DNA from 2 places in the Solibacillus sp. FSL K6-4121 genome. Region 1 is predicted to be linked to the other one. Evidence: a T-box and tRNA genes for the amino acid it is inferred to sense, from the RefSeq annotation. Region 1 holds a T-box; the other holds one or more tRNA genes.

What was found. The T-box of region 1 lies ahead of cysS (cysteine--tRNA ligase). A T-box ahead of a tRNA ligase gene usually reads a tRNA of that ligase, here a tRNA-Cys.
Region 2: it encodes a tRNA-Cys, which carries the amino acid that the T-box ahead of cysS (cysteine--tRNA ligase) is inferred to sense. The anticodon was not compared.

What each region holds. Positions count from the first base shown of each region.
Region 1 is NZ_JBBOCS010000001.1:759,449-762,839, reverse strand. Features, by position in the region: gene gltX (glutamate--tRNA ligase) at 1-1,277, shown strand, start outside; T-box leader at 1,349-1,571, shown strand; gene cysS (cysteine--tRNA ligase) at 1,663-3,066, shown strand; gene MHH95_RS03920 (Mini-ribonuclease 3) at 3,067-3,391, shown strand, end outside.
Region 2 is NZ_JBBOCS010000001.1:270,534-273,924, forward strand. Features, by position in the region: gene MHH95_RS01435 (DMT family transporter) at 1-2, shown strand, start outside; gene nagB (glucosamine-6-phosphate deaminase) at 37-768, opposite strand; gene MHH95_RS01445 (hypothetical protein) at 991-1,368, opposite strand; gene MHH95_RS01450 (helix-turn-helix transcriptional regulator) at 1,368-1,571, opposite strand; tRNA gene MHH95_RS01455 (tRNA-Leu) at 1,813-1,894, opposite strand; tRNA gene MHH95_RS01460 (tRNA-Cys) at 1,943-2,016, opposite strand; tRNA gene MHH95_RS01465 (tRNA-Gly) at 2,021-2,095, opposite strand; tRNA gene MHH95_RS01470 (tRNA-Gln) at 2,106-2,180, opposite strand; tRNA gene MHH95_RS01475 (tRNA-His) at 2,196-2,271, opposite strand; tRNA gene MHH95_RS01480 (tRNA-His) at 2,311-2,386, opposite strand; tRNA gene MHH95_RS01485 (tRNA-Trp) at 2,418-2,491, opposite strand; tRNA gene MHH95_RS01490 (tRNA-Tyr) at 2,502-2,585, opposite strand; tRNA gene MHH95_RS01495 (tRNA-Thr) at 2,592-2,667, opposite strand; tRNA gene MHH95_RS01500 (tRNA-Phe) at 2,675-2,750, opposite strand; tRNA gene MHH95_RS01505 (tRNA-Asp) at 2,775-2,850, opposite strand; tRNA gene MHH95_RS01510 (tRNA-Met) at 2,854-2,928, opposite strand; tRNA gene MHH95_RS01515 (tRNA-Val) at 2,954-3,029, opposite strand; tRNA gene MHH95_RS01520 (tRNA-Glu) at 3,053-3,127, opposite strand; tRNA gene MHH95_RS01525 (tRNA-Ser) at 3,143-3,234, opposite strand; tRNA gene MHH95_RS01530 (tRNA-Asn) at 3,244-3,319, opposite strand; rRNA gene rrf (5S ribosomal RNA) at 3,333-3,391, opposite strand, start outside.

The DNA.
Region 1 (3,391 bases):
ACTTGCGTTGGTTAGGTATTACACCAGATGAGTCAGTGGATATTGGTGGTCCATATGCGCCGTATCGTCAAATGGAGCGACTGGATATATATAAAGAACATGCAGAAAAGATGTTGGAATCAGGTCAAGCATATAAATGTTTCTGTACATCAGAAGAGTTGGAAGCAGAGCGTGACGCGCAAAAAGCGAAGGGTATTGCTGCTCCAATGTATGGCGGGAAATGCCGTCACTTAACATCAGAAGAAGTTGCAGCAAAAGAAGCAGCAGGCGAGCCATATACAATTCGTATGCGTGTACCAGCAGATGTAACATATAACTTCGTTGACTTAGTGCGCGGTGAAGTATCATTTGAATCAAAGGATGTCGGTGACTGGGTTCTTGTGAAAGCAAATGGAATTCCAACATACAACTATGCTGTTGTATTAGATGACCACTTTATGGAAATTTCGCATGTATTCCGAGGAGAAGAACATTTATCGAATACGCCAAAACAAATGATGATCTTTGATGCTTTCGGATGGGAATATCCACAATATGGACATATGACATTAATCGTAAATGAAGAGCGTAAAAAATTATCGAAACGTGATGAATCAATTATTCAATTCGTTACGCAATATAAAGAACTTGGTTATTTACCAGAAGCAATGTTTAACTTCTTTGCCTTACTAGGCTGGTCTCCAGAAGGAGAAGAGGAAATCTTTTCTCATGATGAACTTGTTAAGCTTTTTGATGAAAAGCGTTTATCAAAATCACCATCTATGTTTGATAAAACAAAACTTACATGGATGAACAACCAATATATTAAAAAAATGTCTCGTGAAGAGGTTGTTGCACTAGCATTGCCACACTTACAAAAAGCAGGCTTACTACCAGAACAGTTATCAGAAGAGCAACATGTATGGGCTTCTGATTTAATCGCACTTTACCATGAGCAAATGAGCTTCGGGGCAGAAATTGTAGAATTATCGAGCCTATTTTTCACAGAAGAAATTGCATATGATGAAGAAGCAAACGAGGTATTAGCAGGTGAGACAGTGCCAACTGTTATGGCTGCATTTAAAACTCAGTTAGAAACTTTAGAATCCTTTGATGCAGACTCAATTAAAGCGGCTATTAAAGCCGTGCAAAAAGAAACAGGTGTAAAAGGTAAAAACCTATTCATGCCGATCCGTGTTGTGACGACTGGTCAAACACATGGACCGGAATTACCGAATTCCATTGCCCTAATTGGCAAGGAAAAAACAATTGCCCGTGTCGGAAAGTTTGCTGAATAGATATCTAAGGGTAATATTAATGATTGATTTTTCAGAAAATAAATGTAAAATGAGTTTAAATTGTATATAATGTTAGCGCGTTGAGAAGGAGAAGTACGCGGCGCATACCTTATTAGAGAGGATCATCACCGGCTGAAAGTGATCTAGGTTAAGGCAAAGCTGAAATGCACCTTCGAGTATTTAACTGAAATTGTAGTAGGTTAAATCGATTTGTCCCCGTTATAGGACTTTCAAGCGGAAAAAGTATTCGTATTTTTTCAACCAGAGTGGAACCGCGCGTATAGCGTCTCTGTCACCTTCAACTAGGTGATGGAGACGCTTTTTTGTAGAAATAAAAAGTGAACAGTTAATTAAAAAAAGAACGTTTATAAAGAGGAGCGGCAAAATGAGTATTCAAATCTTCAATTCGTTAACGAGACAAAAAGAGCCCTTTATTCCATTAGAGGATGGCAAAGTGAAAATGTATGTATGCGGTCCTACTGTATACAATTACATTCATATTGGAAATTCACGTCCAGTCATCGTATATGATACGGTACGACGCTATTTCCAATATGCCGGCTATGAAGTGAAATTCGTATCGAATTTTACCGATGTTGATGACAAAATTATTAAAGCTGCCAATGAGCTGGGAGAAGAAACGTCGGCATTAACAGACCGCTTCATTGCTGCATATTTTGAAGACATTACTGCATTAGGTTGCCAAAAAGCGGATGCCCATCCACGTGTAACAGAGCATATGGACGATATTATCGAATTTATTAAAGTGCTAATTGAGAAAGGTTATGCATATGAATCTCAAGGCGATGTTTATTATCGTACACGTAAATTCGATGGCTATGGAAAGTTAAGCCACCAATCAATCGATGATTTAAAAGTCGGCGCTCGCATTGAAGCAGGCGAAAAGAAAGAAGACCCGCTAGATTTTGCCTTATGGAAAGCAGCCAAAGTAGGGGAAATTAAATGGGACTCTCCGTGGGGAGAAGGACGCCCGGGTTGGCATATTGAATGTTCTGTTATGGCACGTGAGCATTTAGGTGATACAATCGATATTCACGCAGGAGGGCAGGATTTAACATTCCCTCATCACGAAAATGAAATTGCGCAATCAGAGGCGCATAATGATAAAACATTTGCACGTTATTGGATGCATAATGGCTATATTAATATTGATAATGAAAAAATGTCAAAATCTCTCGGTAACTTTATATTAGTGCATGATATTCGTCAGCAAATCGATCCGCAAGTACTACGTTTCTTTATGTTGTCGGTTCATTATCGTCACCCAATCAACTTCGCACAAGATTTAGTGGAAGCTGCGAAAAACGGATTAGATCGTATTCGTACTTCTTATGCAAATGCTGAGCACCGTTTGGCATTATCGGCAAGCTTAGGGGATGACAGCGAGCAATGGCTTGAGAAAATTAATCAAGTGAAAATTGATTTTGAAAATGCAATGAATGATGACTTCAATACAGCAAATGCGATTTCGGCGTTGTTTGAACTATCACATATTGCCAATGTTTATTTAAAAGAAACTAATACGGATAAAGCTGTGTTGCAAGCGATATTAAATATGTTTGATGCAATTGGAGAAGTATTGGGAATTAAAGTGAAAATTGAAGCTGGTTTATTGGACGAAGAGATAGAGGCATTGATTGAAGAGCGTAACCAAGCCCGTAAAAACAGAGATTTCGCACGGTCAGATGAAATTCGTGACCAATTGTTAAGTATGGATATTGTGCTGGAAGATACTCGTCAAGGAACGCGCTGGAAACGAGGACAATAGATGCAAAACTTAACACCGCATGATGTCATACAGTTAAATGCACTGGCGCTCGCCTATATGGGGGACGCCGTGCTTGAACAAAGAATTCGGGAATATTTAATTTTATCTGGTCGCGCAAAGCCAAATACATTGCATAAAGAAGCGACAAAATATGTTTCGGCCAAATCTCAATCAAACATCGTACATCGCATGATTGACGAAAATTATTTGACGGAAGCAGAACAAGCCGTTTTCCGTAGAGGGCGCAATGCCAAATCAGGCTCTGTTCCAAAAAATACGGATGTCCGAACATATCGAAATAGTTCGGGCTTTGAGGCTGTTTTAG
Region 2 (3,391 bases), 490 kb from region 1:
AAATTAAAAGGAGTGCATCATCAGCACTCCTTTTAATTATTTTACTCCTGTATAAATAACAGTTACGTCTGGATGATAGTTTAATACACTTGCTGGGAAGTCTTCTGTCACTTCACCACTACGAAGACGATCAAATGCTTCTTGCTTCGCTGCACCTGCAATTAGTAAGACAATCTTTTTTGATTTCATAATTGTTTTAATACCCATAGTAATTGCATGTGTCGGTACATCATTGATCGAGTCAAAGTAAATTTTATTCGCTTCACGTGTAGACTCAGCTAATTCTATAACGTTTGTCCCTAATTCAAATGGTGTTCCTGGCTCATTAAAACCAATATGTCCATTAACACCAATACCTAAAAGCTGAATATCAATATTCCCTGCTTCTTCAATCATTGCATCATAATCCATTGCTGCTTTTTCAATATTTGCTGCATTACCTGTTGGTAAGTAAATATTTTCCTGCTTCATATCAATATGATTAAATAAGTTGTGGTCCATATAGTAATGGTAACTTGCCTCATTTGATGGATTAATACCAATATATTCGTCCAAGTTAAAGGACTTAGCATGAGCAAAGGAAATATTCCCTTCCTTATATATTGATACTAGTTCTTTATAAAACCCTTCAGGTGTACTTCCAGTTGCCATCCCAAAAACAGTTTTACTATTTTCCTTTAACTGCTCTACAAAAATACTAGCAGCAATTTTGCTCATTTCATCATAATCTGTCGCTTCAACCCATTTTAAATTTGTTACAGCATTCATTCATTTCCCTACTCCCTATGCTTATATAATTCAAATAAAGTAAATTTCATTTTAAGTTCCTTACATCAATACGTTAATTTTATAGCATAAAATTTTAATATGCTATATAAAACAGTTCACATTTTCTTTTAAAAAATACGATTTACCTTTAATTGTACCCATATAATTTATTAATATGTTAGGAATGAATTTCAAGCCGGAAAAAGGGTAGGACATTATAAACTAGTACTTTTTTGCATAATAAACCATATTTAAAAATACGACTGAAATATATAATGCAATGAATAGTGATAACACTTGAAAGGCTGAAACATTTAGAGGAGACAATGGGTTAAATATCAACATTAATATAATGGCAAATATCACTCCCCAAAAATAACTAATGTATGTTGCACGTTCTCGAATCTTTTGAGCACGTTCATCCTTTGCTGCAAAGTGAGGTTCTAAATAAGCTAAACTAAACGCCATAATTGAAAGGGCAACTACCATTAATGCATCAGGAAACTTGCCTGAAAACATATGAGATCCATTAATCAAAATACCTATTAAAAGCATAAAGATACCGATAAACAAATAGAATGACCTGTTTCCAGTGACCATTATTGATTGTCCTCCTCATAAATAAATATATCCTCAATGTGACAATTAAACTGACGGGCTAACTTAAATGCCAATGTAATGGAAGGGTTATAACGTCCCTTTTCCAAAGAAATAATGGTTTGCCTAGAAACTTTTAAATTTTCAGCTAAACCATCCTGTGATAAACCGTACCGTGTACGTAAATCCTTAATATTATTTTTCATTTTTACCTACCTAACGTAAAGTATATTTTACGTAAAGCTAACTTTACATCTAGTATACAGTAAAAGTGAATAATTGTAAGCACAAGAACCAATTCTTCTAATTTTTATTGTTAGTTCTAAATAAATTATAAATTAATATAACCCTTAAATATTTTAGAGCTATAACGAACGAAAACACCCTCAAATCCTGTTTCAAGGATTTGAGGGTGTTTTAATAGTTGTTCTAACTTGAACAAAATGATACCGATAGCCGGGGTCGAACCGGCACTCCAGAAGGAACCGGATTTTGAGTCCGGCGCGTCTGCCAATTCCGCCATATCGGCAAAATAAAAAAGGGTAAAAAAAAACCGGAATTACCGATTAATTAAATATGGAGGCGGCAACCGGATTTGAACCGGTGATAAAGGTGTTGCAGACCTGTGCCTTACCACTTGGCTATGCCGCCATATTGGAGCGGAAGACGAGGTTCGAACTCGCGACCCCCACCTTGGCAAGGTGGTGTTCTACCACTGAACTACTTCCGCAAAAAAAAAATGGCTGGGGAACCTGGATTCGAACCAGGGCATGACGGAATCAAAATCCGTTGCCTTACCGCTTGGCTATACCCCAAAGCTTTTAATATAATGGGGCGACTGATGGGAATCGAACCCACGAATGCCTGAACCACAATCAGGTGCGTTAACCACTTCGCCACAACCGCCACTATATTATAATTTTAACTCTTAAACCTAAATAAAAATGGGGCGACTGATGGGAATCGAACCCACGAATGCCTGAACCACAATCAGGTGCGTTAACCACTTCGCCACAACCGCCACTATGTTATTTTTAAGTTTTTGAATTAATTGGCAGGGGCAGTAGGAATCGAACCCACACTGACGGTTTTGGAGACCGTAGTTCTACCTTTAAACTATGCCCCTATTAAAAGGATGGTGGAGGGGGACGGATTCGAACCGCCGAACCCTAAGGAGCGGATTTACAGTCCGCCGCGTTTAGCCACTTCGCTACCCCTCCAGGTAATGGTGCCGGCGAAAGGAGTCGAACCCTCGACCTACTGATTACAAGTCAGTTGCTCTACCAACTGAGCTACACCGGCAAAAATATGGTGGGTTTGGACGGAATCGAACCGCCGACACTTAGAGCTTCAATCTAATGCTCTACCAACTGAGCTACAAACCCATATTATATGTAGTATTTTAAAAATGGCGGTCCCGACCGGGATCGAACCGGCGATCTCCTGCGTGACAGGCAGGCATGTTAACCGCTACACCACGGGACCATTTGGTTGCGGGGACAGGACTTGAACCTGTGACCTTCGGGTTATGAGCCCGACGAGCTACCACTGCTCCACCCCGCGACAATACTATATGATTTAATTTGAATGGTGGAGGATGACGGGCTCGAACCGCCGACCCCCTGCTTGTAAGGCAGGTGCTCTCCCAGCTGAGCTAATCCTCCATGCTGGATATTGATGAAATGAATGGTGACCCGTACGGGATTCGAACCCGTGTTACCGCCGTGAAAGGGCGGTGTCTTAACCACTTGACCAACGGGCCATTTTAATAAATGGCTGGCGGAGAGTAAGGGATTTGAACCCTTGATGCAGGGTTACCCGCATACACGATTTCCAATCGTGCTCCTTCGGCCACTCGGACAACTCTCCAAGAGTTAATGGCTCCGAAGGCAGGACTCGAACCTGCGACCTGCCGGTTAACAGCCGGATGCTCTACCAACTGAGCTACTTCGGAATATTTCTATACAGCCTAGCGACGTCCTACTCTCACAGGGGGAAGCCCCCAACTACCATCGGCGCTAAAGAG